DNA from 2 places in the Paenibacillus guangzhouensis genome. Region 2 is predicted to be linked to the other one. Evidence: a T-box and tRNA genes for the amino acid it is inferred to sense, from the RefSeq annotation. Region 2 holds a T-box; the other holds one or more tRNA genes.
The links. The T-box of region 2 lies ahead of trpS (tryptophan--tRNA ligase). A T-box ahead of a tRNA ligase gene usually reads a tRNA of that ligase, here a tRNA-Trp.
Positions count from the first base shown of each region.

Region 1: it has a tRNA-Trp gene. The T-box ahead of trpS (tryptophan--tRNA ligase) is inferred to sense a tRNA for this amino acid. The anticodon was not compared.

Region 1 covers NZ_CP045293.1:6,598,487-6,601,866, forward strand. The annotation lists rRNA gene GCU39_RS29560 (23S ribosomal RNA) at 1-766, shown strand, start outside; tRNA gene GCU39_RS29565 (tRNA-Asn) at 907-982, shown strand; tRNA gene GCU39_RS29570 (tRNA-Ser) at 986-1,077, shown strand; tRNA gene GCU39_RS29575 (tRNA-Glu) at 1,095-1,169, shown strand; tRNA gene GCU39_RS29580 (tRNA-Val) at 1,252-1,327, shown strand; tRNA gene GCU39_RS29585 (tRNA-Met) at 1,348-1,424, shown strand; tRNA gene GCU39_RS29590 (tRNA-Asp) at 1,448-1,524, shown strand; tRNA gene GCU39_RS29595 (tRNA-Phe) at 1,541-1,616, shown strand; tRNA gene GCU39_RS29600 (tRNA-Thr) at 1,631-1,706, shown strand; tRNA gene GCU39_RS29605 (tRNA-Tyr) at 1,720-1,804, shown strand; tRNA gene GCU39_RS29610 (tRNA-Trp) at 1,811-1,884, shown strand; tRNA gene GCU39_RS29615 (tRNA-His) at 1,917-1,992, shown strand; tRNA gene GCU39_RS29620 (tRNA-Gln) at 2,024-2,098, shown strand; tRNA gene GCU39_RS29625 (tRNA-Gly) at 2,104-2,178, shown strand; tRNA gene GCU39_RS29630 (tRNA-Cys) at 2,189-2,262, shown strand; tRNA gene GCU39_RS29635 (tRNA-Leu) at 2,278-2,366, shown strand; tRNA gene GCU39_RS29640 (tRNA-Arg) at 2,384-2,460, shown strand; tRNA gene GCU39_RS29645 (tRNA-Leu) at 2,483-2,565, shown strand; gene GCU39_RS29650 (HD-GYP domain-containing protein) at 2,714-3,380, opposite strand, start outside.
Region 2 covers NZ_CP045293.1:4,487,764-4,491,143, forward strand. The annotation lists gene GCU39_RS20195 (MFS transporter) at 163-1,374, shown strand; T-box leader at 1,414-1,699, shown strand; gene trpS (tryptophan--tRNA ligase) at 1,896-2,897, shown strand; gene GCU39_RS20205 (MmcQ/YjbR family DNA-binding protein) at 2,916-3,263, shown strand.

The sequences.
Region 1 (3,380 bases), 2.1 Mb from region 2:
AGCCTTAGAAGCCTGAGCGCCAGCTTAGGTGGAGGCGCCGTTGGGATACCACCCTGATCGTATCGGAGTTCTAACCTAGGACCGTAACCCGGTTCGGGGACAGTGTCAGGTGGGCAGTTTGACTGGGGCGGTCGCCTCCTAAAGAGTAACGGAGGCGCCCCAAGGTTCCCTCAGAATGGTTGGAAATCATTCGAAGAGTGCAAAGGCATAAGGGAGCTTGACTGCGAGACATACAGGTCGAGCAGGGACGAAAGTCGGGCTTAGTGATCCGGTGGTACCGCATGGAAGGGCCATCGCTCAACGGATAAAAGCTACCCTGGGGATAACAGGCTTATCTCCCCCAAGAGTCCACATCGACGGGGAGGTTTGGCACCTCGATGTCGGCTCATCGCATCCTGGGGCTGAAGTAGGTCCCAAGGGTTGGGCTGTTCGCCCATTAAAGCGGTACGCGAGCTGGGTTCAGAACGTCGTGAGACAGTTCGGTCCCTATCTGTCGTGGGCGTAGGAAATTTGAGAGGAGCTGTCCTTAGTACGAGAGGACCGGGATGGACGTACCGCTGGTGTACCAGTTGTTCCGCCAGGAGCACCGCTGGGTAGCCAAGTACGGACGGGATAAGCGCTGAAAGCATCTAAGCGTGAAGCCCCCCTCAAGATGAGATTTCCCAATTAGTAAGACCCCTTGAAGACGACGAGGTTGATAGGTTGGAGGTGGAAGCGCAGCAATGTGTGGAGCTGACCAATACTAATCGGTCGAGGGCTTATCCTAAAATTAAAACGCAAATTATCTCGTATCTAGTTTTCAGAGATCAAAATTCTCTGAAAAAACATGTTGCATATTACAAGTTAATGTGATATGATATAAAAGTTGCTTCGAAAAAATGAGAAGCAGACAACATGAATAAATATTCCCTGATAGCTCAGTTGGTAGAGCACTCGACTGTTAATCGAGTTGTCACAGGTTCGAGTCCTGTTCGGGGAGCCATGTGGAGAGGTGTCCGAGTTGGCCGAAGGAGCACGATTGGAAATCGTGTAGGCGTCACAAGCGTCTCGAGGGTTCGAATCCCTCTCTCTCCGCCACTAATTATTACTTGCATGGCCCGTTGGTCAAGGGGTTAAGACACCTCCCTTTCACGGAGGTAACAGGGGTTCGAATCCCCTACGGGTCACCATTTAAAACTTCGTAACTGGTAAAAATTGATGGTTGCAAAGTCGATAGAACATCTGATACAATAATAGATGTCGCTGTAAAATGGAGGCTTAGCTCAGCTGGGAGAGCATCTGCCTTACAAGCAGAGGGTCAGCGGTTCGATCCCGTTAGCCTCCACCATAATATTTTTTGTTTGATGACGCGGGGTGGAGCAGCCCGGTAGCTCGTCGGGCTCATAACCCGAAGGCCGCAGGTTCAAATCCTGCCCCCGCAACCAACTCTTAATTGAGCCGATAATATGGAGCTGTGGTGTAGAGGCCTAACATGCCTGCCTGTCACGCAGGAGACCGCGGGTTCGAATCCCGTCAGCTCCGCCATCTAGAATACGAATAAGGCTCGGTAGCTCAGTCGGTAGAGCAGAGGACTGAAAATCCTCGTGTCGGCGGTTCGATTCCGTCCCGAGCCACCATGAAAATCTAATATGCCGTTGTAGCTCAACTGGTAGAGCAACTGACTTGTAATCAGTAGGTTGGGGGTTCAAGTCCTCTCGACGGCACCATGTAATACATTGTGGAGGCTTAGTGAAGTGGCTAAACACGGCAGACTGTAAATCTGCTCTCTCCGAGTTCGGTGGTTCGAATCCATCAGCCTCCACCACAATATAGGGGCATAGTTTAAAGGTAGAACAAAGGTCTCCAAAACCTTTGGTGTGGGTTCAATTCCTGCTGCCCCTGCCAAGAGCATTACAATTGGATAAATTTTAATTATGGCGGTCGTGGCGAAGGGGTTAACGCACCGGTCTGTGGCTCCGGCATTCGTGGGTTCAAGTCCCATCGATCGCCCCATTAATTAAAAACAAAGCACCAACAAAATTGTTGGGGATTAGCCAAGCGGTAAGGCAACGGACTTTGACTCCGTCATTCCAAGGTTCGAATCCTTGATCCCCAGCCATTTATGCGGACGTGGCTCAGCGGTAGAGCATCGCCTTGCCAAGGCGAGGGTCGCGGGTTCGATTCCCGTCGTCCGCTCCATTTATATTTTGGCGCCATAGCCAAGTGGTAAGGCAGAGCTCTGCAAAAGCTTTACCCCCAGTTCGAGTCTGGGTGGCGCCTCCACCATTTTCACTCCGTGCCGGAGTGGCGGAATCGGCAGACGCACAGGACTTAAAATCCTGCGGTAGGTGACTACCGTACCAGTTCAAGTCTGGTCTTCGGCACCATATTTACCATAATGATTGCGCCCTTAGCTCAGCTGGATAGAGCGTTTGACTACGAATCAAAAGGTCAGGAGTTCGAATCTCTTAGGGCGCGCCATTACAAACAAGAAGTTTAATAAGCCGGTGTGGCGGAATTGGCAGACGCGCGCGACTCAAAATCGTGAGGGAAACCGTGGGGGTTCGAGTCCCTTCACCGGCACCACTTCTTCAAATGAAAATGAAATGTCAAACACCTTAAGGATTATTCCTTAAGGTGTTTTTGCTATTACCTGTCATGATCAAAAGAAAAAGACGCAGCATATCATTGCTAACGTCCATATCCTACATATGTATACTTCATTTTCATTTACCTACGCAAGAACTTCTTCAATCTGAATTGAGCATTTGCTCAAATCCACGAATGCATCACCGACACGAACTAACGGATGAATCGGATCATGTGAATTGATCATGACGATAATCGCTCTACGGCCGTCCGTAAGGAGCACCTCGTTTCCTACAAGCGCTTGCATTAATCGGTCTAAGAAAAGACGTACAATCTTGGCATCCAGCTTGCCAAAAGCAAATTGATATAGTTCATTCAATAAGGTGTAGAAGGGGGCTGCATTGCGATAGACGCGCTCGGAGGACATAGCATGAAATACATCGGCAACCGCAACGATACGGGAATACAGGTCAATATTATCGCTACGAAGACCAAGAGGATATCCACTGCCATCCTGGCGCTCATGATGTTGCAGTGCAACGAGTGCTTGGCGCATGGTCGTTCCGGATGTTGCTTTGACCAATTCATAGCCATCCTTCGTATGCTGTTTGACGATTTCGAATTCTTCTGGTGATAGAGCTCCTGGTTTATTGAGTATTTCTAGAGGAATATTGATTTTGCCGACATCATGCAAGATAGCAGCCATCGTAAGATCTTGAAGTTCTGTTTCATTTAATTGAAGCCATTTGCCGATTAACGTGGAGAGGATGGAGACAGCTACCATGTGGCGATAGGTGTAGTCATCTGAAGTT
Region 2 (3,380 bases):
TACATAGGTTTGCAATTCATTCCTCCCACTCTCGCGTTCCGCTTACCATAGCGCCGCGCAAGTGGGATTTCTATTTTGTACCTCACGGCGATTGTTGAGATTTTCGCGCAATTTCACTATAATAGAGCGGTTGTGCTGTTTACATCCAGAGGAGGATACATCATGAACAATGATTCCACAGCAATGCAATCCTCGAGACTGCATTACTTCATAATGATTACGGTTATTATCGTGACGGGCGCGAGTCAAGGACTGCTGCTGCCGCTGCTGACGGTCCTGCTCGAGCATATGGGCGTCTCATCCGACTTGAACGGATTGAATGCGGCGATGCTGTATATCGGTATCTTTTCCACCCTCTTTTTCGTAGAGAAACTACTAGCCTATTTCGGTTTCAAAAAACTCATATCCTTATCCTTGATGCTCGTCATCGCTGCCTTAGTGCTGTTCCCGATGTTTCAGAATATCTGGATTTGGTTCGCACTGCGATTCCTAGTCGGTGTCGGCGATAGCGCACTGCACTACGCATCCCAGCTCTGGGTGCTGACATCGAGCAATGAGCAGAACCGGGGACGCAACCTCTCCTTCTACGGGATGAGTTACGGGATCGGGTTCAGTATTGGGCCGCTCGGCATGAATTTGCTTGTCTTTGGCGATTGGGTACCTTTCGCAGCGATCGGCGTGTTATGCACCATCGTGCTGCTCCTCATTGTATTCATTCTGCCTGACTATCAGGTCATGGGGACCAACAAAGAAAATGCGCCTGTGCTGGAACGCCGCTATACACGGTCCTTCCAATGGGCATGGTTCGCGCTTCTACCCGCGTTCCTATACGGCTATACCGAAGCATCGATGAATAGCAGCTTCCCGATTTACGCGCTGCGCATTGGGCTCGAGCAGAACTGGATTTCCTTCCTGCTGCCGTTCTTTGGGATCGGAGGATTGATCCTCCAGTTGCCGCTTGGCGTACTCAGTGACCGGATTGGCCGTAAAAAAGTGCTCATGGGCGCAGGCTTCCTCGGCGGGGTTGCCTTCCTGCTCATTCCGCTCTATGGTGCGAATCCGACGGCCATCCTGGTTCTATTTATGATTGCGGGCGGTATGCTGGGTTCCTTCTTCTCGCTGGGGCTCGCTTTTGCAGCAGATATTCTACCCAAAGCTTATCTGCCTTCGGCCAACGTCGTTGCCAGCTTCATCTTCAGCATCGGCAGCATTCTTGCGCCGAACTTGGCTGGGATCGGCATGCAGCATATTTCGATTTCATCGCTCTTCTGGCTGCTGGGCGGTATCTTCATCGTGTTCGCCGCACTTGGATTCTGGTTCAGACAGAAACAAGCAGAGCAAGTGCGTATCCGCGAATCGGTGCTTGACGCCTAGCCCTACAGACGCGTATGATACTGGAAATGAAATATTTGCTAAACGACGTTGAAAAAGGGGAAGTAGGAGCGCGAACGAGGACTTGCAGAGAGCCGGTGGGAGCTGTGAACCGGTGTCCACCGCACTTTGAATGGCCTTTGGAGTTGTCTTCCGAACCGCTGCTGCGAGAGTAGGAAGTACCGGGGTTCCCGCCGTTATCCAGGGAGCGATATCGATGAGCTGGACTAGACTGGCGAATTCCGTATCGTTAGAGCGGATCCGTTCTCCCTTTCCAAGGCGAGCAACGAATCAATAAAGGTGGTACCACGAAGCTTTCGTCCTTTCATAGGGCGAAGGCTTTTTTTGTTGGTATAGAATACTTCATCGCGTGAAGTTAATGTATCACGTTGCGGGGTTATTTTGAAAGGAGGTGATGGTCATGGAAGATGGTTGGTGGTGGCGATGGTTCATTCACAGTAACGGTAAATTTAATCGAAAGGGTCGCCAGCCTCATGTTGGCGGCTCCCTAAGGAGGATTTCTGATGTTAAAAGAACGTGTATTAACCGGAGACCGCACGACAGGCCGACTACACCTTGGCCATTACGCCGGAAGTTTACAGAATCGTGTACAGCTGCAGCATCAATATGATACATTCATCATGTTAGCCGATGTCCAGGCTTTAACGACCCATTTTGATCGGCCCGAAATGATTCGCGAACATGTGCGTGAAGTAGCACTCGATTATCTAGCAGTAGGCATTGATCCGGAGCATGCGAATATCTTCATCCAATCGATGATTCCGGAAATCGCCGAGCTGACGGTATACTTCTCGATGTTCGTGCGGATCAATCATTTGCGCCATAACCCTACAATCAAAGCGGAATCCCGCGGCGGCAATTTTGATGAGCTCTACTACGGTTTCCTCGGCTACCCGATCAGCCAGACGGCGGATATTACGTTCTGCAAAGCAACGATCATTCCTGTCGGCGAGGATCAGCTGCCGCATCTCGAGAGCTCGCGCTACATCGTGCGGCGGTTCAACGAGCTCTACGGCCCGGTATTCCCTGAGCCGCAAGCGATGCTAAGCAAGTTCCCCCGCCTCACGGGGCTCGACGGCAATGCGAAGATGAGCAAGAGCCTCGGTAATGCCATTGCGTTAAGTGCGAGCCCCGAAGAGATTGCGCTCAAAGTACGGAAAGCCGTAACAGATCCTGCGCGCATTCATAAGCATGACCCAGGGCATCCTGAGCGTTGTCCCATTTATCATTATCACCAGGCGTTTCGCTCGACTGAGGCTGCCGAGATTCATACTGCGTGCGAGCAAGGCAAGATCGGCTGTACAGCCTGCAAGCAGCACATCACGAACACCCTTCAAGAGCTTCTCGCCCCAATGCGTGAACGACGGGCTGACTATGAAACAAAGCCAAAATTCGTCGATGAAATGCTCCAGCACGGGACCGAACACGCTCGCAGCATCGCACGCCATACCATGGAAGAGGTGCGTGAAGCGATGGGGATTCAATATTTCAAATCACATATATAAGAAGGGAACGCATCGTATATGATCCATTATCTTGAATACTGCTTAAGCAAGCCGGGCACCACCTTAACTTTCCCCTTCGGTAATGAAGTACGCGTCCTGAAGGTCGGGACGAAAATGTTCGCACTGATGTCATCCGACGATCCTGCACCCGATATCAGCTTGAAATGCGATCCGGTCCGCGCGGCTTCGCTTCGGGAACAATATACCGACATTAAGCCCGGGTATCATCTGAACAAAAAGCATTGGAACACCGTTACCCTGGACGGCGATCTCACCGATGAAGAGATCAAGATGCTGATCGATCACTCGTATGAGCTTGTCTTTAAAGGATTGACAAAGGCGGAAAAAGCCGAGATTACGGGATAACCTGTAGGTAGGCAAGGACGAAGAAGCAAGCTTACAGCTTGCTTCTTTTTGTGTGATCGATTATGTTTTTGAGTCTTATGAATAACATGTGAATTTTTCCATATTCTGTTGTCGAAG